Regions from separate parts of the Promicromonospora sp. NPDC057138 genome, predicted to be linked through region 1. Evidence: riboswitches for the same ligand, from Rfam matches in the RefSeq annotation. Region 1 holds a riboswitch; the other holds the start of a gene.

Region 1 (11,775 bases):
GCGAGCGTGGCTGCCTACCTGATTCCCGTCGTGCTCACCCGGATCGACAGCAGCATGTTCGTTGCCGTCACGAACAGCACGTTGCGCTTGGCCCCACCGAACGTCAGGTTCGAGCACACCTCCGGCAGCAGCAGCTTGCCGAGCAGCGTGCCGTCCGGGTCGAAGCAGTGCAGGCCGTCGTGGGCGGCGGCCCAGAGCCGGCCGGCGTCGTCGACCCGCACGCCGTCGAAACTGCCGCCGTGGCAGGTGGCGAACACCTCGCCGCCCGAGAGGGTCCGGTCGGGCCCGACGTCGAAGCGGCGCAGGTGCCGGAGCTCGCTGTCGACGATGTAGAGCGTGCGCTCGTCCGCGGAGAAGGCCAGGCCGTTGGGGCGGTCGAAGTCGTAGGCGACCCGGGTGACCGACCCGTCCGGGTCCCGCCGGTAGACGTGGCAGCCGTCGATCTCCGGGGTGGCGTGGTGGCCCTCGTAGTCGCTGTCGATGCCGTACGCCGGATCGGTGAACCACACGCTGCCGTCGCTGTGTTCGACCAGGTCGTTGGGGCTGTTGAACCGCTTGCCCTGCCAGCGGTCGGCCAGGACCGTCACGGTGCCGTCGGGCTCGGTGCGCGTCACCGACCGGGTGCCGTGCTCGCACTGCAGCATGCGGCCCGCGCGGTCGATGGTGCGGCCGTTCGCATAGCCGCCCGAGCTGCGCCAGACGCCGACGGCGCCGGTCGCCTCGTCCCACGCGAGGACGCGGTCGTTCGGGATGTCGCTGAACAGCACGGTGCGCCAGGCCGGCGAATAGGCCGGGCCTTCGAGCCAGCTGCCCTCGTCGTAGAGCACCTCGGCGAACCTGTCCCCGCGGACGGGGGAGAACCGCTCGTCGCGGCGCTCCCACTGGGCGCGGATCCTGGTCGCTGTCACGTCTGACTCCTTTGTCCGGCTTCTGGCCCACTGCGGTGGCCAGTACATCATCGCCGGTGCGGTCAGCCGGTCATCCCGACGTTTCGAGCACCTCGGCGGCCGTCGTGACCTCGATCAGCGGCGCGTACAGCCGCATGATGTCCAGGGCGCGCTCGTGGTTCTCCGCCGTCGAGCCCGCGCAGGCGTCTGCGACGACGAGCACCCGGCGGCCGGCGTCGGCGGCGGCGAGCGCCGTCGAGATCACGCAGCAGTCGGTGGCGACGCCCGCGAGCACGAGCTCGCCGGCGCCGCGGGTGGCGGCCTCCAGCTCGGGGCCCCACTTCCCGAAGGTGGTGCGGGTGACGACGGGCGCCCCGGCGTCGACGACGTCGGCCAGGTCGGCGATCTCATACAGCGGGTCGTCCTCGGGCACGAGCGCGAACGGCCACTGGTCGAAGTAGGCGCGCCAGGCGCCGTCGGGCACGGTGGGGGCGACGTACCTGGTGAGGACCGTGCGTCCTGCGAAGGCGGGGAGCAAGCGGCGCGTGCCGGCGAGTGCGCTCGGGTAGTCGGGCGCGGCCCAGGGGCTCGGCGGGCGGGCGAAGACGTCCTGCATGTCGATCACGACCAGGGCGGCGTCCGCCATCCTCAACGCTCCTCCTGGCGGCGGACCGCTCCGGCCGTCAGCAGGAGCGTCCCCGCGAAGCAGATGGCCAAGGCGACGAGCACGCCCAGGTTGGCGCCACCCCAGGTGCCGTCGGCGCCGCCGAGCGGCCCCAGCAGGTAGCCCTGCCACGCCAGCCACGGGGCGTAGGTGTTGGTCACCAGCCCCCAGCCGACGGCGGTGCCGCCCAGCACCAGGATCACCGCCGACCAGTTCACGGCCCCGTACCGGCCGGCGGGGTCGTAGAGGTCGGCGTCGGTGTAGTCGCGGCGGCGCAGCAGGATGTCGGCGAGCAGCACGCCGCACCAGGCGGCGACCGGCACGCCGAGCGTGATGAGGAAGCCCTGGAACGGCCCGATGAACGAGTCGGCCACGAACACGACGTAGATCGCGCCGATGATCATGAGCCCGCCGTCGATGGCGGCCGCCACCCAGCGCGGCGCGGGCAGGCCGAGCGAGAGCAGGGCCAGGCCGGACGAGTAGATGTCGAGCGCTGCGCCGCCGATCAGCCCGGCCAGGGCCACCACGGCGAACGGGATGAGAAACCAGGTGGGCAGGATCGTGGACAGGGCGCCGATCGGGTCGGCGCCGATGGCCGCGTTCAGGGCGGGGTCCGAGCCGGCGAGCAGCAGACCGAACACGAGCAGGACCACGGGGGCCAGCGAGGCGCCCAGGGTGGTCCAGCCGACGATCCGCGGCCCGGAGGCGGAGCGCGGCAGGTAGCGCGAGTAGTCGGCGGCCATGTTGACCCAGCCCAGGCCGAACCCCGTCATCATGAACACGAGCCCGCCGATCACCTGCGGCGAGCCGCCCGCGGGGATCGCGGCGACGGTGGCCCAGTCGATGTGGTCGGCCACCAGGATGATGTAGACGACGGTGAGGACCGCCGTCAGCACCGTGATGATCACCTGCAGCCGCATCACCAGGTCGAACCCGAAGATGCCCGCGGTGACCACGACGGCCGCCACGACCACGAGGGCCACGACCTTGGTGACCGTGCCGCCGCCCCAGCCCAGGGCGCCGAGCACCGTCGACGTCGCGAGCGTGGCCAGGGCCACCAGCACCGTCTCCCAGCCCACGGTGAGGACCCACGACAGCAGCGACGGGAGCTTGTTGCCCTGCACGCCGAACGCCGCCCGGGACAGCACCATGGTGGGCGCCGAACCGCGCTTGCCGGCAAGCGAGATGAACCCGCAGAACAAGAACGACACGATGATGCCGATCGCGCCGACCACCACCGCCTGCCAGAACGAGACGCCGAACCCGAGCAGGTAGGAGCCGTAGCCGAGCCCGAGCACGGACACGTTGGCCGCGAACCACGGCCAGAACAGGTCGCGCGGCGAGCCGCGCCGCTCGGTCTCGTCGATGGTGTTGAGGGCGTTGGTCTCGACCGCCGTGGGGACGCTCATGGCCGCGATCATGCCACCAGCCGCTGACACGCACGAGGGCCCGCACCGTGCTGGTGCGGGCCCTCGTAGTGCGGCGTGGCCGAGCGGGGTCGGCCGTGGCCGGCCGGTGAGCGTCAGCCGACGAGCGTCAGCCGACGAGTGTCAGCCGACGAGTGTCAGCCGACGCGGATGAAGGTCGGGCTGGACTGCCAGATCTCGTCGTAGCGCACGGTCTCGCCGGGGACCGGGGCCTCGACCTGCATGCCGTCGCCCGCGTAGATGGCGACGTGGCCGGGGCTCCAGATGAGGTCGCCGGGCTGTGCCTCGGCCGCCGAGACGACGGTGCCGGAGTAGCGCTGCTCCGCCGAGGAGTGCGGCAGGGTGATGCCGACCTGCGCGTACACGTAGGACGTGAACCCGGAGCAGTCGAACCCGGCGGGCGTCGCGCCGGCCCAGACGTAGGGCACGCCCAGGTACTGCATGGCGATGGAGACGATGTCGGAACCCGCGGCAGCGGCCGGGGCGGCCTCTTCGACTGCCTCCTCAGCGGGCTCCTCGGCGACGGCCTGCTCCACGACCGGCTCGGGCTCGACGACGGGCTCCGGCTCGGGCGCCGGAGTCACCTTGATCGTCCCCGTCTCCAGCCTGAACTTGCTGTCGGCGGCGACCTTCACCGGGGGTGCGGTCGTCACCTCTTGCGTAGCCGCGACCCGCTCGACGGAGGCCTGCGACGTCTTTGTGATGATCTCGAGCTCGGCCGTTGCCGTGCCCTGGTCGCTCACGGGTGCGGCGTCCGCGGGGACGCTGAGCAGGGTGACGACCAGGCCCGAACCGGCTGCCACGATCGCGCCGCGGCGAGCGGCGCCGGAGATGCCCCGCGCCGCGGCGCGGGAGATGGGGGTCAGCGGGGTGATGGGTTTGCGGGCAGCACGATGGCGCCCAGGCGTGCGAGTAGTCACGATCGGTTCTCCGGACGCCTACGAGGTGAGCTGTCGGATTCGGATCGGAGAATGACCCGGCCGCGTCCTGCTGGTGCGGCTTCACCCCAAGGGCACCGGATGGTGCCCGACTTCGTGGTTCCCCCGTCCCTGTCATCTGGTCGGTGCAGTCCCGGAGGCGCTGACAGGGCTCGGCGTCCGCCTCGGGAGCCCACGGATTTACCGTGAGCGGGATCGACCGTAACCCCGGACCGCTGGAAAGTCACAATCGCGTTACGGTCGACGGATAGCCATATGTCCGGCTTGACCTGGTTATCCAACGTGGGCTACGTCACGGCGCGCGATGCGGGCGCCGTCCCCGGCAGGGACGGCGCCCGCGTTCGCGCCGGTCACACCGGTCGCGCCGGCCCTGCCTACTCCGGCCGGACGTTGTGGTTGTGTGCGAACAGGTTGCTCGGGTCGTACTGCCGCTTGACCGCAGCCAGCCGCTCGTACGTCCCCGCCGGGTAGACGGCGGCGATGTCCTGGTCGGTGGCCGACGTCAGGAAGTTCGCGTACGCGCCGTTGATGTGCGGGTCGAGCTTCTCCCAGATCGCGTCCAGGCGGCCGCGGGCGGCCTCGACGACGGCTGCCGGGCCGCCCGCGACGGTCGCGACCATCAGCTCCGCCCCGCGGTGCGCGTAGGCCGTGGCGTCGGCCGGCACCCGGGACACCGCGCCGCCCACGCTCCGGACGGCGATCGACGGCGACCCCGGCGACGTCCCGACCTCGGCCAGGATCTGCAGCACCTCGGGCACCGACTCTCGGTCGACGAAGCCGTCGTGGGCCAGCACCTCGATGCCGGGCGGCGGCGAGCCGCCCTCCACGAGGATGTCCGCGTAGGCGTGCGGGGCGACGTCGTCGTCGAGGACTGTCCCGAGCCCGCGGATCGGGTCGAGCGCCCGGGCGGCGAGCTGAGGGTCGTCGCCGTCGAACGCGACGTGGATCTCGACCGGCGCCGCCGGGCCGCCCGCGAGCGGGTTGGCGAGGTTCGCGATGGACGTGAGCTCCTCCGGCGCCGCACGGAGGTAGTCCGCCCAGCCCTGGAGCACCTCGACCGCCTCGGCCTGCGGGAACGTGATCTTGCCGAAGAAGACCTCGGTGGTCGGGTGCGCCACGAACTCGAAGGCCGTCACGACGCCGAGGTTGCCGCCACCACCGCGGATCGCCCAGAACAGCTCGGGGTTCTCGTCGGCGCTCGCGGCCACGATCTCGCCGTCGGCGGTGACCACGTCGGCGGCGACCACGCTGTCGAGGGCCAGGCCGTACTTCCGGGCCTTCCAGCCGATGCCGCCGCTGAGCGTCAGCCCGCCGACGCCGACGCTCTTCGTGTCGCCCGAGGAGATGGCCAGGCCGTGCGGGGTCAGTGCCGCCGCGACCTCGCCCCAGGTGGCGCCGCCGCCGATCCGCACGAGGTGACGCTCGTCGTCGACGACCTCGATGCTCGCGAGCCTGCTCAGATCGATCACGACGCCGCCGTCGTTCGTGCCGAAGCCCGCGAAGCTGTGCCCGCCGCCCCGCACCGACAGCGTGAGCCCGGAGCCCGCGGCGAAGCGGACCGCCGCCTGTACGTCGCCGGCGGTCGCGGGGCGCAGGACGTAGGCAGGGCTGCCCGCGGCCAGCTTCGAGCGACCGACCGCCTCGTACTCGGCGTCGCCCGGTTCGATGAGGTCGCCGCCGAAGTCGCGGCGAAGGGTGTCAAGGGCTGAAGTCATGGCATTCCTTCCACAGGAGCCGGGCTGCGTGTCGCACCCGGATGAAGAGGAGACTCCGCAGCCGCGACAGGTGTGACAGCGCGGCCGTGTGGCCTGGGTCACGCGGCGGTCCCTGCCGCTAGAGCTCGCCCATGAGGTCGAAGTCGAAGCCCTCGGCACGCGCGAGGTAGAGGCGCTGTTCGGCGTGGTTGCCCTGGAACCGCATCGAGCCCCGCGGGCCCTCGTACACGACGCCGTCGACCGAGCGGTCGGTGGCCGCCACCGCCGCGCTCCCGGCCCGCTCGACGATGGTGCGCAGCGCGAAGATGCCCTCGTAGCAGGCCTCCGCCGCGGCGCCGACGGCGGGGGCGTGCACGCCGTGATGGGCGGTGTAGCGGCCGATGAGGTCGAGCGCCTCGCCCGTCGCCAGGCTCCGGAACCAGCCACCGGTCGAGTAGAGGTTCGCTGTGCCGCCCACGCCGCTGCCCATGAGCATGTTCTCCTCCATGAGCGTGCTCAGGCGGACCATCCGCTCGTCCAGGCCCTGCCGGGCGAACGCCCTGTTGAACCGGACCCCGTTCTGCCCGACCATCAGCATCAGGACGCCGTCGGCCCGCGACGCCTCGATGTCGTTCACGACGCCGCCGAGCTCCGCCCGGCTCGCTCCCTGCTCGGCGAGGAACCGGGCGCCGGCGAACTCCACTCCGAGGGACGCGACCTGGGTGGACAGCACCTGGAACGTGCGCTTCGGCCAGGCGTAGTCGTCCCCGACGACGTACCAGCTCCGCACCCCGAGCTCGGCCCGCAGCCGGGCGATGGCGGGGAAGAGCTGAGCCGACGGGACCTCCCCGGTGACGTAGAGGCCGGGCCGCGTCTCGGCACCCTCGTACGCGGCCGGGTAGACGTAGGGCACGCGGCGCTGCACCAGCGGCACGACGGCGTTGCGCACCGCGGAGGTGTGCCAGCCGGTCAGCGCGTGGATGCTGCCGGCGGTGAGCGCTCGGGCCACCTGACGACGGAGGATCGGGAGGGGCTGGCCGGCGTCGAGGAACTCGGCGCGGACGGGGCGGCTGAGGATCCCGCCCGTCGCGTTCATCTCGGCCACGGCCAGCTCCGTCACGGCTTGGCACGACGGGCCGTAGATGCCCCCGGGCCCCTGGAAGTGCAGGAGCGCGCCGACGACGAAGTCCGACATGACGCCCCGTCCCGTGATGGGCCCTGAGAGGTTCCTCTTACTGGGCTCGGCCTGTGTTGGCGGGTAGTGTACGAGCACACAGGAAGGGCACGCGATCATGCGGACTGGTCATGAGACGGTCACGGCTACGCCCCACGACGACGTGGACGACACGATGGTGCGTGACGCGATGGCCGCGACCCTGCTGCGCGAGTCCGTCCTGGCTGCCCGGCGCGCGGCCCGGAACGCCGCTGAGGTGCTCGGCCCGGAGGGCTACACGCTCGACGAGTGGCTGATCCTGGAGGTCCTGGGCTCGGGCGACGGCCTGACGATGTCCCAGCTGCGCGAGGCGGTGCTCGCCGACAAGGCGACGCTCGGACGGCGGGTCGACGACCTGCTGACCAAGGCCCTCGTCTACCGGGAGGTCGACAGCTTCGACCGTCGGGTGATCCGCGTCTACCTCTCGTCCCGCGGCCGCGACGTGCTCTCCCGCCTGACGGCGAGGCTGGCGCAGGCCTAGCTGCCGACGGCGGTCGCCGTCACCGGATGTCGTGGTCGGGGTGAGTCCGGTCGTACTGGTGCCGTGCCTCGGCGATGACGGCGCGGTGGGCGAGTGACCAGCCGGCGAGGGCTTCGACGAGGTGGGTCAGGCTGGCCCCGGTCTCGGTCAGCCGGTAGTCGACCTGGGCCGGGACGGTCGCGTACACGGTGCGGATGACGAGTCCGTCGCGTTCCAGCCTGCGCACGGTGAGGGTGAGCATGCGCTGCGAGATGCCGTCGATCGCGCGTTGCAGCTCCCGGAAGCGGCGTGGCCCTCTGGCGAGCTCGACGACCACGAGTACCGACCACTTGTCGCCGATGCGGTCCAGCACCTCGCGGATCCCGCAGTCCGGGTGACCCTCGTAGCCGCAGGGGTCGAGGTCGGCGGGTGCGGCGGTTACCTCGGTGTGCGCGAGTGACATCGAACTGCCTCCTTGTGGCTGCCACGACGGCAGATAAGGATCGAGTGTAGTTACCGAAGAGAACCACGACGGGGAGACTGTGACTGACATGATCTTGGTGACCGGAGCGAACGGAAACCTCGGCTCGGCCACTCTGGCGGCGCTGCGTGCCCACGGTGCGATCGCGGCAGGGGGCAGCCGCACCCCCGGCGACGGGATGCGGCGGCTCGACTTCGACGACCCGGCCGGTCTGGACCTCGCCGGTGTCTCGACCCTGGTACTGGTCTCCGCCGGCTACGCCGAGGACGACCAGGTCGTCGAGCGGCACGCGGCAGTCCTGGAGGCTGCCGCCCGCGACGGCGTCCGGCACGTCATCTACACGAGCCTGACCGGCGCCGGCGACCACCTCGGTTTCGCGCTGGCGCACCGTGCCACCGAACGGCTCGTGCGCGCCTGCGGCTTGCCGTGGACCATCCTGCGCAACGGCTTGTATGCCGAGCTCTTCGGCGGTCTGCTGATGTGGACCGGCGACGGGATGGAGTCCGCATTCGGGGACGGGGCCGTGGCCGCGGTGGCTCGTGCGGACCTCGCCGAGGCCGCGGCGGTCGTCGCGGTGGATCCGGCACGCCACAGCGGGCACACCTACGAGCTGACCGGCACGCCGATCACGACGTCGGACGTCGCCGACCGGCTCGGAGTCCCGCACCGGACCGTCGGACTGGGCGAGTACCGGCGCAGGCTCCTCGACGACGTGCCCGGGTTGCTGCCGTTCCAGCCGCCCATGCTCGTCTCGATCGCGACCGCCGCCCGGCACGGCTTCCTGGACGGCGTCGGCCCCGACCTCGCCGCGCTCCTCGGCCGTCCTGTCTCCGACCCGCTGGCCACGGCTGTCGCGGCCGCCGCTGCGATGAGGCCTGGGCCCAGCCTTCAGCGGCGCGCCCGGACGCCCGCGATCGAGCCGGCACCCCAGATCGCCAGCAGCACCACGGTGAGCACGACGCCGTAGGGCTCGAGGCCCACGGCGGCTCCCGGCATCCAGCCGAGCCAGGGGGCGTGCTCGACGGCGACCTGCACCAGCGTCACCGAGCCGATCCCCAACGCGGCCAGCGCCGACACCCCGGTGACGACCACGTCGTAGCGCACCAACGTGCTTGCGGGGTCGGCGCCGGCCGAGCGTGTGCCGCCGGTCCCGGCCCGCGCATAGACGCGCCGGGCGACGGCGCCCTGGGCCGAGTCCAGCAGCGACATGCCCGCGGCGAACAGGACCGCGAGCGGCAGGGCCGAGTACCACGCGACCTGGCCCAGGGCGGCGGACGTCGTGATCGCCAGCAGGCCGATCTCCGTCGCGGTGTCGAACCCGAGCCCGAACAGCAGCCCGACGACGTACATCCGCGCCGGCTTGTCCGTGGACCACTCGAACCGGCGCAGCACCCAGGTGACGGGCCCGCCTGGGTGCTGGTGGGTGTGCCCGCGCACCGCGCGGCGCAGCATGACGATATTGACCACGGCGATCGCCAGCAGGAACGTCCCCGAGACGAGCGGCCCCCAGATGCCGGTGGCCGTACGGAGCGGCGACGACTCGTCGTCGAGCATCGGCGCCAGAGCGTGCACGCCCAGGGCCAGGAGCAGGGCCGCGCCGAGGACCACCGTCGAGTGCCCCAGCGAGAACCAGAGCCCGACGCCGCGCGCGTCCCGGTCCGCCCTGACGAGCCTGCGCGTCGTGTTGTCGATGGTCGCGATGTGGTCGGCGTCGAACGCGTGCCGCAGGCCAAGCGCATAGGCTGCCGGCCCCATGGCCAGGGTGATCGCCCCGGCTCCGCCGTCGACGAGCAGGGCCGCGGCCAGGCCGCCGATCCCGACGACGTGCAGTGCCACGACGACGGGCATCGTCGCACCCCGGCGCTCGCGGCGGGCCGGGCGGCCGGGTAACTGGTCGGCGGCCGTGCTGCTAGTCATGTGTCCTCCGATGCGTTCGTCGGGCCGGGGCTCCTGACCCCGGTTCAGCAGGCTCAGCAGAGCCGTAATCCCGGGTTTTCCGGTCCTCACGCGCCTGCTGAATCGGGGTCAGGAGCCAGAGCCGGGGGTTCGAGGGGACTGAGGTGGGTGGCGGCGCCGAGCCAGCGGGTGAGGGTCCCGGCACGCTCCAGCTGGAGCGTCACCGCGTCGCCGACGCCGGGTGCATCTTCCGGAACTGCTGCGGGGCCACGGTTACCGGGGCCAGGGCCGATTCGAGGGAGAGAGCCGGGGCCGGGGCGTTCGTCGGGCGGTACTTCGGTGCTTCCCCGCACGGCGGTCACGGTGTCGAGAACGGTGTGGGCACCCAGGACGCCGGGGACCGGGCGGTCGCCGGCGGCGGTGAGCTCCTCGACGAGGATCGGGCCGACGTCGTCCGTGAGGTCCGTGCGCAGCACGATGCGGCCGCCGCGCTCGCCGGACCGGCCGAGCACCACGGTCTCCCGCAGGGTGAGGCGGGCGTCGGCGGCGAGGCGCGCCGTCGTGGTCCGGCGCACGTCGGCGCCGCGGGCCACGACGAACGGGAGCCCCGCCCAGGCCAGGGCGGCACCGGGGCCGAGGCGGATGTCGGCGTCCCACCGGCACTCCCGGCCGGCGCCGTCGTACGCGACGGTGCCGCCGACGTCGGTCAGCGTGAGTGCGCACCCCTGGTCCACCTGGACGCTGACGACCACGTGGTCACCGCCGAGCAGCATCGCTCCGCGCGCGACGAGCGCGACCTCCGCGCGGGCGCCGTCGCGGGAGACGAGCCGTGCGGCCAGGAGGCCGTCCGAGGTGCGGACGCGCACCGGCGCGCCGAACCCCGTCGGGCGCTCGACCGCGACGCGGGTCACCCGCGGAACCGACGGAACGGATCCGGCTCGCCCCACCAGCACTTCCGGCCCGGCCGACCCTGGCGGCGAGATCACTGCGGGCGGATCCGCCGATTCCACGCCAGGGGTCGGCGCAGCGGACGGATCCGGCCTCCCGGCCGGTGCCGGGTCCCCGGCCGGAGCCGCCTTCTCGCCCGCAGCTGCGCGCAGCATCGGCCCGTCAGTGCGCGTGGGCGTGGTCGTGTGCCTGGCCATCGTCGTCGTGGCTGTGCACGTAGCCGCCGTCCTCGTCGGCGTGGAAGTGGGGCGCCATGGGGCCCGGGTCCTGGGCGACGTGCGCGCCCGCGCGGAAGCTGTCCAGCACGCCGAGCACCCAGGCGCGCAGCTCGGCGACCGAGGCGTCGTCGCTGCGGGAGAGCGCGACGACCGCCCGGTTCTCGCGCGCCGCCGACGCGTCGGCGACCATCCGGTCGACGTCCACGCCCACGTACGGGGCGAGGTCGGTCTTGTTCACGACGAGCAGGTCGGCGCGGCCGATCCCGGGGCCGCCCTTGCGGGCGACGTCACCGCCGCCGGCGACGTCGAGCACGAAGATCTGGGCGTCGACGAGCGCGGGGGAGAAGGTCGCCGTGAGGTTGTCGCCGCCGGACTCGATGATGACGAGGTCCAGCGGGTCGAAGTCGCGCTCCAGGTCCTCGGTGGCCAGGAGATTCGCGGTGACGTCGTCGCGGATCGCGGTGTGCGGGCACGCGCCCGTCTCGACCGCGCGGATGCGCTCCGGTTCGAGCACGCCAGCCGAGCGCAGGAACCGCGCATCCTCGTCGGTGTAGATGTCATTGGTGATGACGCCGATGCGGAGCTCGGCGCCGAGCGCGCGGCAGATGGTCGCGATCAGCGACGACTTGCCGACGCCGACCGGGCCGGCGACCCCCAGGCGGAGGGCACGGTGAGCAGCCGACGTGTCAGACGCATGGGTCACCTGAGTGACCTGTGCGTCTGACACGTCGGGGGCGGGGGCGTCAAGGGAGGCGGGGGCGGGGCCAAGGATGGAATCAGGCACGGAACAACCTTTGGCTCAGGAGGGCGTGGGCCTGCGCCCAGCCCTCGGTCTGCGGGGAACCGGAGGCTGGGATGTCCTCCGGGGTGGTACACGCCGCGACGCGCAGCACGTGCTGCTCCGCCGCGGCGCAGGCTTCGAGGACCCAGCGCGCGGGCGTGACCGGGT
Region 2 (11,775 bases), on a different contig from region 1:
GGCCTCGCCGAACAGGCCGGTCGCGATGACCGCCGACACGTACATGACCAGCACCAGCAGCGCGCCGACGGCGCCCATCCCCGGCACGGCCCGCAGCAGGCCGTCGACGACGCGGCGCAGCGACGGCACCACGGTGATCACGCGCAGCACCCGGAGCACGCGCAGGGCACGCAGCGCGGACAGGGACTCGCTGGCCGGAAGCACCGCGACGCCGACGACGACGAGGTCGAACACGTTCCACGGGTCGCGGAAGAAGCTGCGGCCGTAGGCGATGATCCGCAGGAGCAGCTCGAGCGCGAAGAAGCCCAGCATGGCGTGGTCGATGTCGGTCAGGATCTCGAGCGCCGTGCCGTCCACCATGGTCTCCGCGCCCAGGACCAGGGCATTCGCCAGGATCACTGTGAGCACGAGGTTGGTGAACCACCTCCGGTCGAGGAACGCGCGCAGCCGCTCCCGCCCGCTGCGCGGCTCGATCCGTGGCTCGGCCGGCGTGCCGATCCCCTGGTTCATGCGATCTCCCTCAGCTTTCCCGTGCCCGGAGCCCCTTGCCCCGGTCCTGCGTCTGGCGTCTGCCCCGGCGAACTGTAGCGCGGGGGTGTTTGGCCGGTTTCGTCCGGACGCAATGTCCCAATTTGGGACTGATTCGGCGGGTCCGGTGGCAAGTGGCCCCGATCAGTGCTGAGGTAGTGCGCAAGCAAGCCAACCACTCTGGAGGAAAATGTCATGGGCTTCTGGGCCTTTCTCATCCTCGGACTGATCGCGGGCGTCATCGCCCGAATCGTCATCCCGGGTAAGCAGCCGGGCGGCTTCTGGGTCACCCTGTTGCTCGGCGTACTCGGAGCCATGCTCGGTGGCTGGCTCGGTGGCCTGCTCTTCAACATCAGCTTCGACGAGTTCTGGTCGTGGCAGAGCTGGCTCTTCTCGGTGATCGGCTCGATCATCGTCATCCTGATCGTCCAGGCCATCTTCGGGCGCAGGAACGCTTGACCGCCGCATCCCGCGGCCGCGCTGTCGGCGTCGTCCTTCTGGCGTCGCTGATCGGCGCGGCCGCGGTTGCGTGCACGGCGGGCGGCGCACCTCCGTCGTCCACGCGCGGCCGCGTGCCCGCCGACGTCGCCGCCCACCTCAGCGTCGAGGTGAAGCAGGGGCGCGAGCAGTACGCGACGCGGGAGGTCCGGCTCGAGGTCACCAACGACTCCGACGAGACGATGACGCTCCTGTCCGGGGCCCTGGACGCCGAGGGCTTCGGGCCGTCGCACCCCACCAAGGAGGAGCACACCCTCGTGCTGCGCCCCGGCACGACCCGCGCGGTCTACGTCGGGCTGGGCGAGCCGAGGTGTGCCGGCGCGGGGGCGAAGTCCGGAGCGGGGGCGGCGGAGACCCCGCCGTCGGGCACCATCACGCTCGCGCTGGGCGAGGGCGACGACCTGGGACCGGCCACCGACGTCGCCGTCGACGAGGTCGGCGACCCCGTGGGACACCTCGCCCGCAACCACCAGGCGGACTGCGCGGTGGCCGCCGTGGCAGCAGGCGCGGCCCTCGCCGTCGACCCGGACGTCCCCGTCGAGACGCGGGACGGCGAGCTGACCGCCCTGGTCACGCTCCGGATCGAGCCGGTCGACGGCGGGCCCGAGGTCACCCTGGACCGGATCGCCGGGACGACGCTGATGAGCAACCCCGACCCGGGCGGAACCTCCGGGTGGGTCGGCCGGGACCTGGCGGGGCAGCGGTCCGGCGAGGTGGTGCTCGCCGTCGTGCCCGCCCGCTGCGACGTCCACGCCGTGGCCGAGGACAAGCGCGGCACCTTCGTGCCCGTCTCCGCGCGGGTCGACGGCGCCCCGCAGCCGACGGTCTACGTGCCGATGCCGGACAGCGCGCGCTCCGACTTCTACGACTTCGTCGGCGACTACTGCGACTGGCCCGACTGACCCCCCTTGTTGTGGGCGGGATCTTGGCGACTACGTGCCCGTCTTAGGCGCAACGATCGCGCTCACAACACGGAGGACGGTCAGCCGATGATCGGGGCGCTCTCCGGGAGGCGGTACAGGCGCCTGCCGGCGCGGAGCGCCAGCGCGGTGCCGAGCGTGACCGGCCCGAGCCGCCCGATGAACATGAGCAGCACCAGCACGAACTCGTGATACCAGGCGAGCTGGGCGGTGATCCCCGTGGACAGGCCGGTGGTGGTGAACGCCGACGTCACCTCGAACAGGATCTGGTCCACGGTGAACGGCGAGAGCGCCGTCATCCACAGGGTGGGGAGAACCACTATCGCGACCGCGAGGAGGGCCAGCGTGAGCGCCTGCCGCTGGGTGGCGGGCGAGATGCGCCGGTCGAAGGCGCTGGCGTCCGGGTCGCCGCGCAGCTCGGACCAGATCACGAGGGCGAGCACCGCGAACGTCGTCACCTTGATGCCGCCGGCGGTTCCCGCCGACCCGCCGCCGATGAACATCAGGATGATCGTGCCGAGCCAGGTCTCGGTATGCATCTCACCGGTGGCCAAGGAGTTGTAGCCCGCTGTGCGGGCCTGAGCCGACTGCGTGAACGACGCCAGGATTCGGCCGCCGGTGTCGAGTGTGCCCATCGTCGCGGCGTTGTCCCACTCCGTGACGAGGAAGAACAGCGTGCCGCCCACCAGCAGGACCGCGGTCATGAGCAGCGTGATCTTGGTGTGGACGCTCCACCGGCTCGGTCGGCGGCGTTCGCGCAGCACCTCGAGGATCACGGGCAGCCCCAGCCCGCCGAGGATCGTGGCGACGGAGATCGGCACACAGATCCAGGGGTCGGCCACGAAGTCGATCAGCGACGACGAGAACAGGGCGAAGCCCGCGTTGTTGTAGGCCGAGACGGAGTGGAACACCCCGTACCAGAGCGCCCGGCCGGGCGGCTCGTCGTAGGCAGCGGCGAAACGCAGGGCCAGCACCAGTGCCGTAGCGGCCTCGACGACGAACGCCACGACGACCACGCGGACCAGCATCCGGCGCACGTCGCCGAGGCCGACGGTCCGCGTCGACGCCGCCGCCACCAGCCGGGATCCCAGGTCGAGGCGCCGGGTCACCAGGACGCCCAGCAGCGACGCGACGGTCATGACGCCCAGGCCGCCGAGCTGGATGAGCACCAGGATCACGGCCTCGCCGAACCCGGACCAGAACACCGGTGTGTCGGTGACGATCAGCCCGGTCACGCACACGGCCGACGTCGCGGTGAACAGGGCCTCCATGAACGAGGCCGGCTCGCCTGACGCCGCGACCGGCAGCAGCAGGAGCAGCGTTCCCACCGCAATCGCGCCGGCGAAGCCGACGATCACGAGCTGGCCGGGCCGGCGCTGCAGTGCCGCACCCCGGCCCTGCTCGCGACCCAAGGGGCTGCTGAACCGCATCTGCCTACCGTCGTCCTTCGTTCGTCGCACGCGTCGATGCCGAGCTGTCCTACCGGCGTCGGTGTCTGCCGGCGTCGCCCTGACGCCCGACGGTCACCGTAGTCGGGAATCAGCGCGGGCACGCGTAAGGCGCCGCCTCCGGACCCGGGAATACCCGGGACGGAGGCGGCGCCTTACGATGAGCTGCTGCCGTGCGGCGGTGCTTTCGGCTCAGCTCAGACGACGCGGATGAACGTCGGGCTGTTCTGCCACATCTCGGTGTAGCGCACCGGCATGCCGGCGGCCCAGGCCTCGATGACCATGCCGTCGCCCGCGTACAGGGCCACGTGACCGGGCGTCCAGACGATGTCGCCGGGCTCGGGGTAGGTGACCTGGTAGCCGGAGCCGAGCAGCGCGCTCGACGAGTGCGGCAGGGAGATCCCGAGCTGCGCGAACGTGTACTGGATCAGGCCGGAGCAGTCCATGCCCTCGGCCGGCGAAGCGCCGCCCAGCACGTACGTGATGCCGAGGTAGTTCATGGCCATGTTGACGGCCTGCTGGCCGACCGGGACCGGGTCCGGTGCGTCCACCGAGACGACGGCAGGGCCTTCGCCCTTCTCGCCGTCCGCACCCGGCGAGGTGCCGAGGGCTTCCATCTCGATCGGCATCTTCGCGTCGGCCGGGACGGTCACGGTGGGGGCGGCGGCGACGGCCTGCTTGGCCACCGCGGTGAGGGAGTTCAGGTCCGCCGTGTTCAGCTTGGCGGTCTTGACGTCGGTCTTGAGGTCCATCGCCGGGGCCGCGTGGGCCGTCGTCGCGATGGTCGAGATCAGAACGCCGCCTGCGGCTGCGGCGATGGCGCCCCGGCGGGCGACGGTGCCGGCGTTCTCTGTGGCGGTACGAGCGAGGATGGTCAGCGGAGTCATGGCCGGCCGGCTGTCACGATGCCGGCCGCGGATGGAGTTCGTCACCTAAATGTCTCCTGTACCGCCTGCGAGGTCAGCTGTCGGGTTCGGGTGGGAGTAAACACCCGGCCGCACGGCTACTTGGGGGGTACCGCTCGGCTTCACCCCGAGGACGACGGTCCTGCTGTCGCCCGGAAGTGGGTCCCCCGCTCCTGTCTCGAACGTCTGGTCATGAACCGGTGACAGGATTCGGCGTCCGGCTCACGACTCCACCGTTGCGGCGGAGTAGGAGTCAAAGTACACACCTTCATCGAAAAAGTCACGATCGGGTTACGCATTACGGTCTGACCCAACGAAGGCGCAGATTTGCGCTCTTTCCGTCATCGGGGGTTATGACCGACATCACACATCCGCTACCGTTCGGCGGCATGGCCGACAGTGAGTACCACATCTCCGCCTGGTGGGTGCTTCCCATCAGTGCTATTGCTTGGTGGGCCTGTGGCTTTCTGCCCTGGCTCCTGCAGGCGTTATACGAGGTCACAGGCCTCGCGGACGGTTCGACGGCGGGCGTCGCCGGCTTCTCGCCCCTCCCCTTCACCACCGACGACGCGGTGGTCGGCCTGGTCGTCATGGCCCTGGTCGGCGGCCTCCTCGCCGGGGTAGCCGCAGGCCTCCCGGCGTCGGCCGGAGCGGGTGCGGGCGCCGCGATCGCCGGAACGCTGATCGCCATGGCAGCCGCGGGCGGGACGTCCTGGTGGCTCGCGATGCGCGAGAGCGTGCCGGGCGACGCGGGACCGCTCGCAATGCTCGTCGTGACCGGCGCGGCCGGTCTGGTGGGCCTGGGGGCGGGCCTCCTGACGGCCCTCGGCCCCGCCGCGCTGCGCGGGCTCGCGCTCGCCCTGCCGGTGGTGCTCCTCGACGGCTGGTTCTGGGGCTTCGTGCCGGGACAGCCGGTGTCGCCCACGGGTACCTGGTGGATCTTCGCGGTGGCGCTCGGCGTCGCGTTCGGCCTCGCCGTGGACAGCCGGCCCATCGAGCTGCTGGGCTGGCTGCCCGCCGCCGGCGTCGTCTGGGTGCTGCAGGCCGCCGGCCCGGCCCTGCTGGCAGTCCAGGAGAACATCTGGCCCGGCTCGGCGCCCACCGAGGACCCGCTGTCCGCCGTCGGCATCGTCTGGGACGAGATCGCCTCGGCGGCGATCGTGTCCGAGGGGCACCAGCTCGGGGCCTGGGTCGTCGCGCTGCTGCTCGGGGCGGCCATCGCGGCGCTCCGGCTCTCCCGGGAAGCGCCGGACGAGGGCGAGCTCTCCGAGGCCTGGGCCTGAGCTGGCAACCCGCGCCACTGCTGATTGCGATTGTGTAAATTTCACCCGCTCCGCCCCGTCTGCCCTGTTCTATCCCTGTCCGATACCCGTACGTTTGGGCCAGTTCGGGGGTAATCAGCCCCTGGCGAGCAATGGGGGCAATATATGAACAGGAAGTCACTCGTCGGCGTCGCCACCTCCGCGGCGCTGGCCGTGGCGGCGCTCGTCGCCGTGGCGCCGGGTGCGCAGGCCGCGACCAGCGATCCCCTCCGGGACAAGCAGTGGGGCCTGGACCAGATCAACGCCGAGGCCGCCTGGCCGACGGCCACCGGCAAGGGCGCGGTAGTGGCAGTGGTCGACACGGGTGTCGACTTCGACCAGCCGGACCTGGCGGGCCAGCTCCTGCCGGGAGCCACCTTTACCGGTTGCGCGGACGTCCGTCCGTGCGGTGAGGGGGACTTCAGGGGCCCCGACGGCAAGAACAACGGCGACGAGCACGGCACGCACGTGGCGGGCATCGTCGCCGCCGCTACGAACAACGGCATCGGCGTCGCCGGCGTGGCACCGGATGCCAAGATCCTTCCGGTCAAGGTGCTCGAGGCGGGCTCGGGCTCGTCCGAGGACATCGCGGACGGCATCCGCTGGGCCGCCGACCACGGAGCCGACGTCATCAACCTCTCGCTGGGCTCCGGCCCGGGCGGGCAGTTGTTCACGATCCTCGGCGTCGACACCCTGATGCGCGACGCCATCGCGTACGCCCGCGAGCAGGGCGTGCTCACGGTGGCGGCGGCCGGCAACTCGTCGACCCCGCTCTGCAGCGACCCGGCGTTCACCAGCGTCGCGATCTGCGTCGGGGCCACGGACAACGCAGGCATCCACTCCTACTACTCGGAGCTGCCGATCAAGCTCGACCTGAGGAGCGTCTCGGCGCCCGGCGGTTCGGGCGGTCTGACCGGCTGCGACGGCGACGTCTGGTCCACGGTTCCCGTGGGCACCGGGTCGGACACCTGTGGCAAGGGCAGCTACGACGCCTACGCGGGCACGTCGATGGCGACGCCGCACGTGGCCGGGGTCGCGGCGCTGCTCTTCAGCCAGGGCCGTCCGACGGCGGGCGTGGAGAAGGCCATCCTGTACACGTCGCACGACCCGCTCCTGGGCCTCGTCGGTGTGTGGACCCCGCTGTACGGCTACGGCGTCGTGGACGCGGCGGCAGCAGTCGCCTACTGACCTGCGATCCGCGAAGTAGAGCGCCTGTCCGGTCTGCCTGGCGACACCAGGGAGACCCGGACAGGCGCTCTACTTCGCGGATCCCGGGTCAGTAGGGGCGGATGTAGACCGCGTAGTCCTGCCACTGGTCGGTGTAGCGGACCGGGGAACCGTAGTTGGCGGCCTCGACCACCATGCCGTCGCCCGCGTAGAGCGAGACGTGGCCCTGGGTCCACACGATGTCGCCGGGCAGCGGCGACGCGACCTGGTAGCCCGCGGCCACCATGGACGACGACGAGTGCGGCAGCTCGACGCCGAGCTGTGCGTACACGTACTTGATCAGGCCCGAGCAGTCGAAGCCCGTCGCCGGGGAATCCCCGCCGTACGCGTACGCGATGCCGACGTACTGCATGGCGATCGAGATGGCCTGGGCGCCGATGGATCCGTCGGACGCATAGTCCGGCGTGGCAGGCTCCACCTCCTCGACCACGGCTTCCGCCTCGGGGGCGGCGGGGGCCTCCACGACGGGCTCCGGCTCGGGAGCCGGCGTGACCTTGACGGCCGAGCTCTCGATCCGCAGCTTCGCGTCGCTCGCGACCTGCACCGCCGGCGCCGCCGGCAGCTCGCTGCGGGCCTCCTGCGTCAGTGCTGTCGTGCCGACGCTCTCCAGGCGGTGGGAGCCGTCTCCCACGACGGCGTGTGCGCTGGGTGCGAACGCCGTCGCGATGAGTCCGGAGGATGCCGCGATCAGTGCGCCCGAACGGGCTGCGGTACGAGTCACGGTCATCAGGGGAGTTCTAGGAGCATGAGCGGCGCGGTGTCGACCGCGTCGGACGGTGGTACTCACCGAAGTTCTCCAAGTCGCCGGGTTCGTGAGCCCGTACCGATGTGGGGAATGGGGCCCGCGGTTGTGCCTCCGGTGGCACAACGGATCAGACGCTACATACGGGTAACCCTCTTGTCTCGATCAGATAACAGTTGTCGTGAAGTACCGGGCTGTCCAAAATGCGCGTAACTTTTCGCCCAGATGCCTTTTCGCAGCGTAAGGGGCATTCTTAGCGGTGAAATAACGCTCTGGAGGGCATAAAGAAACACGGGAGGAAATGGTGCGACACGCCGGTCTACGGCGGCGTGTCAGCCCTTGTCCCGGGCGCGACGCTCCGACTCGGCCTTCAGACCGGCCAGCTCCGTGTCCACGAACTCCCGCGCCCTGGTGCCCAGGACGAGGTTGGTCAGCCCGGCGAGCATCCCGCTCTGGGCGACGGCCAGCGTGACCTCGCAGGCGACGTCGGACACGTGGGCGATCTGGTGCGCCGCTCCCGTGCGGACGCCGGGCGTGCTGCTCGACCAGGAGAACCCGCGGCCCTCGGTGAGGCTGTCGACCTCCCAGGTCGCCCTGGGCAGGCCCGGCTGCTCGATCTCGACGCGGGAGCCGACGGCGATCGCCGTCTCGGGCCCGAGGATCGTCACGCGAGTCATGGAGCTGGTCCAGGCGGGCATGCGCTCGACGTCGGACAGCACCTGCCAGACGACGGCCGCGGGCGCCTCGACGCGGGTGCTGGTGCGGTAGGCATGGGCCACGGGCCCCAGGCTACGCCGGGCTCGAGAGCAACCGGCGCAACCTGGGGCCCGTGGCGAACCGCCAGGTCAGGAACCCGTGGAGAGCAGGACCGTGACGGGCGCGCCCCAGGTGACCAGTGCGCCAGCCTCCGGGTCGGACGAGATGACCGTTCCCTCCGGCACGGTGTCCGACCCGGCCCCCTCGAAGGTGCAGGCGAGGTGCTTCTGCAGGCAGGCCACCTCGGCGTCCTCGCGGGTCATCGCGGTGAAGTTGGGCACCTCGATGGCGCTGTCCGCGACCTCTTCGGGGAGATCGGAGAACCCGGTCGTGAGGTAGGCCTCGAGGGTGTGGATCGGGCCCTTCGTCCGTTCCCTCTGGAGCGGGCGGTTCTGTGCCTCGTCGTAGATCACCGTCGTGACCGTGTCGGGCTTCTCGAACGTCGCGGCGGTGCCTCGACGGCCTTCCGAGTCCTGAACATCCTGTTCCACCTCGACGCCGGGCAAGCTGATCAGCAGCTCCCAGGCCGCGGCCCGCAGCTCGGGCGAGGCCGGTGCTTGGGTCGCCATGCGGCTCGCGGCGTCGCGCACCGCCCATTCACGCTGGATCGAGGGGTAGCGGCTGCTCAGGGCATCGTGCAGGGCCTCCGGTTCAGTGGGCAGCGCTGCTATCTCCGTCCAGGTGTAGCTGACGGGGTTGCCGCCCTCGAAGTCGGCGTAGTTGCCGAGCGCCATCAGTTCCGGGCCGTGCGCGGTGAGCTCGAAGCTGGTGCCGTCGCCGTACCAGCGCTCGATCCCGAGCGGTGCCTCGCCCGCGGGCTGCTCGGCCGTCGCCATGCGGCTCACCACGTGGTAGTACGTCGCCTCCCGCCAGTTCTCGGGCGGAATGATGGGGTCCATGGGCGGGTAGCTGGGCATCTCCGGCAGGTGGTCGCCCTCGCTCGACGTCGGCGGCGGCCCACTCGGCGACGGCGACGGCTCGACCGCCATCGTCGTCGAACCGCCGGGCAAGGCCGTTCCCTGGACACCCAGGGTGGTGGCCGCCCAGGCCCCGCCGCCGAGGGCCAGCGCGAGGGTCAGGGCGGCGCCGCTGACCTGGGCGACCCTCCGCCGTCGGGCAGCGGGGACGACGCGCGTGACGTCGACGTCGATCTGCGGCGCGACCCGCGTCACCTGGGCGCGCAGGCTCTCTGCGAACTGCTCGTCGTTGTTCATGACCCGCTCCTCTCGTCGGTGGTGCTCGTGGTGGTTCCTGGCGTGCGCGCGGCGTCCGTGTCCTCCGCCTGAAGGACCTCGCGCAGCCGCACGAGACCGCGCGACGCCGTGGACTTCACGGTGCCGACCGAGACGCCGACGGCGTCGGCGACCTCGCGCTCGGTGAGGCCCTCGAGGTGCCGGAGCACCACGATCCGGCGCTGCTTGGTCGGGAGCACCAGCAGCGCGCGGGTGAGTCGGTCGCGCTCGGCGTGCTGGTCGGCCGGGCTCTGGCCGCCGCCCGACCGTTCGGGCAGGGTGTCGGCGGCCATGAGCACCTCCCGCCGGCCCCGGCGCCACCCGTCGATCCGCAGGTTCGCCAGGACGCGCCGCGCGTAGGCGAGCGGCTCGCCCTGCCGGGCCCTGGGCCAGGCCAGGTAGGTCTTCATCAGGGCCTGCTGCACCAGCTCCTCGGCCTGATGCGTGTCGCCGCACAGCAACCAGGCCGTGCGGGCGAGGGCGGGCGCCGAGCGGGCCATGAAGCTGGCGAACTCGGCCTGCTTGTCCCCCACCACGACGACGTCGATCGCGTGAACCTTGTCGGGGCTCGAACGCCCCGCGACCATTGGCATGCTCATGCCTCCCTCACGGTCCAGCACGACGAAAGGTTGAGCGGACCGCCTCCAGGAGCGTGTCGGTGTCCTTCCGTATCCTCGCGGCATGGCCATGCATCGGCTCACCGTCCAGCAGGCACGCCGCATCGCGCTCCGTGCCCAGCTGCTCGACGCCCACCGCCCGGTCGACCTGGTGCACCTGGTGGAGGACCTGACGTTCCTCGCGGTGGACCCGACGTCGGCGGTTGCGCCCGCGGTCGACCTCGTGGCCTGGTCGCGGCTCGGCAACGAGTACTGGCAGGGCGCCGTCGACGACGCGATCACGGACCGCATGCTGTTCCAGCTGCGCGGCACCGTGCGCTCGATGGGGGACCTGCCGCTGTACCTGGAGCAGATGGCGCAGTGGCCGCAGCACGAGACCCTCCGGAAGTGGCTCGCGGACAACGCGAGCTTCGAGCGCGACGTGCTCGCGCTGGTCGAGGCGAAGGGGCCGGTGCTGGCGAAGGACGTGCCGGACACCGCGCAGGTTCCCTTTACCTGGGGTGCCGAGGGGTGGAGCAGCCGGCGCAGCGTGGCCGAGATGCTCGAGTCGCTGAACATGCAGGGCAAGCTCGCGATGGTGGGACGCAAGGGCAGGCAGCGGCTGTGGGACCTCGCGGAGCGGGTGTATCCGCAGGTCGAGGCGGTTCCATTGGAAGAAGCGCTCCGCGAGCGGGTGGAGCGGCGGCTGGCCGCGGAGGGCATCGCCCGCAAGCGGGTGCAGGGCCGCTCGGGGGACGGCGCCTGGTGGGTGGACCTGCCCGGCGAGGTGGTCGAGGTCGAGGGGGTCGACGGCGAGTGGCGCGTCGACCCGGAGCTGCTGGAGCGGGCGGACGACGAGTTCGAGCCGCGTACCGCCCTGCTGTCACCGTTCGACCTGATAGCCGCCGACCGGGCCCGGCTCCTGGACCTGTTCGACTACGAGTACACGCTCGAGATGTACAAGCCGAAGGTCAAGCGCCGCTGGGGCTACTTCGCACTGCCGATCCTGCACGGGGAGCGGTTCGTGGGAAAGCTCGACGCCAAGGCGGACCGCAAGGAGGGCGTGCTGAACGTCTTCGCGGTGCACGAGGACCTGCCGTTCGACGGGGCCACGATGGACGCGGTGCACGCCGAGATCGAGCAGCTCGCGTTGTGGCTGGGACTGGGTCAGGTCGACTACGCCAGGGACGCGTAGCACCGCTCCTGACCGGGGGTCAGGTGGTTGAAAGTTTCACCAGTGTCAGCAGCTCCGAAATGCGGCTATCATCCGCGAGGTGACGTCGCAGATGCTTGTCGACCTAGTTCCAGTGGACGAGGACGTGCTCGAAGGCCTCCTCGCCCTGGCCGTTGCCGAGGCTCAGCCCGGCGAGGTGATGCCGCCTGCCTCCGGCGAGTCGATCACCGAGCCCCGCACCACCTGGACCGACCTGCGCAAGGGCGCGTTCCGGGAGTACCACCGCCGGTGCCGGCTGAACCCGTACGTGCCGGTCCCCGAGGTGACGTGGGCGGTCAAAGCGAGAGGCCGGATCGTGGGCGCGGCTCGCCTCGCCCAGGTGGACGGCGACCCGGACGCCCGGGAGGTCGGCCTCTGGCTCGGCCAGCCGTACCGCGGCCAGGGCATC

What was found. A riboswitch is a leader RNA that binds a small molecule or an ion and turns the genes downstream of it on or off. The one in region 1 is predicted to bind cyclic di-AMP.
Region 2: linked by a shared signal. The riboswitch ahead of ACFT2C_RS00190 (C40 family peptidase) and the one ahead of ACFT2C_RS20940 (C40 family peptidase) in region 1 are both predicted to bind cyclic di-AMP.

The regions. Positions count from the first base shown of each region.
Region 1 covers NZ_JBHUUX010000046.1:31,752-43,526, reverse strand. Annotated here, with positions in the region: gene ACFT2C_RS20955 (SMP-30/gluconolactonase/LRE family protein) at 15-908, opposite strand; gene ACFT2C_RS20950 (cysteine hydrolase family protein) at 979-1,533, opposite strand; gene ACFT2C_RS20945 (purine-cytosine permease family protein) at 1,536-2,960, opposite strand; gene ACFT2C_RS20940 (C40 family peptidase) at 3,116-3,898, opposite strand; cyclic di-AMP (ydaO/yuaA leader) riboswitch at 3,898-4,054, opposite strand; gene ACFT2C_RS20935 (FAD-binding oxidoreductase) at 4,291-5,631, opposite strand; gene ACFT2C_RS20930 (substrate-binding domain-containing protein) at 5,750-6,805, opposite strand; gene ACFT2C_RS20925 (MarR family transcriptional regulator) at 6,903-7,304, shown strand; gene ACFT2C_RS20920 (winged helix-turn-helix transcriptional regulator) at 7,324-7,746, opposite strand; gene ACFT2C_RS20915 (NmrA family NAD(P)-binding protein) at 7,835-8,731, shown strand; gene ACFT2C_RS20910 (HoxN/HupN/NixA family nickel/cobalt transporter) at 8,653-9,681, opposite strand; gene ACFT2C_RS20905 (urease accessory protein UreD) at 9,768-10,571, opposite strand; gene ureG (urease accessory protein UreG) at 10,771-11,529, opposite strand; gene ACFT2C_RS20895 (urease accessory protein UreF) at 11,603-11,775, opposite strand, start outside.
Region 2 covers NZ_JBHUUX010000001.1:31,583-43,357, reverse strand. Annotated here, with positions in the region: gene ACFT2C_RS00210 (ion transporter) at 1-510, opposite strand, end outside; gene ACFT2C_RS00205 (GlsB/YeaQ/YmgE family stress response membrane protein) at 724-987, shown strand; gene ACFT2C_RS00200 (hypothetical protein) at 984-1,928, shown strand; gene ACFT2C_RS00195 (TrkH family potassium uptake protein) at 2,009-3,376, opposite strand; gene ACFT2C_RS00190 (C40 family peptidase) at 3,592-4,326, opposite strand; cyclic di-AMP (ydaO/yuaA leader) riboswitch at 4,329-4,525, opposite strand; gene ACFT2C_RS00185 (hypothetical protein) at 4,689-5,582, shown strand; gene ACFT2C_RS00180 (S8 family serine peptidase) at 5,727-6,788, shown strand; gene ACFT2C_RS00175 (C40 family peptidase) at 6,877-7,554, opposite strand; gene ACFT2C_RS00170 (SRPBCC family protein) at 7,902-8,348, opposite strand; gene ACFT2C_RS00165 (PASTA domain-containing protein) at 8,415-9,539, opposite strand; gene ACFT2C_RS00160 (SigE family RNA polymerase sigma factor) at 9,536-10,156, opposite strand; gene ACFT2C_RS00155 (DNA glycosylase AlkZ-like family protein) at 10,239-11,348, shown strand; gene ACFT2C_RS00150 (GNAT family N-acetyltransferase) at 11,428-11,775, shown strand, end outside.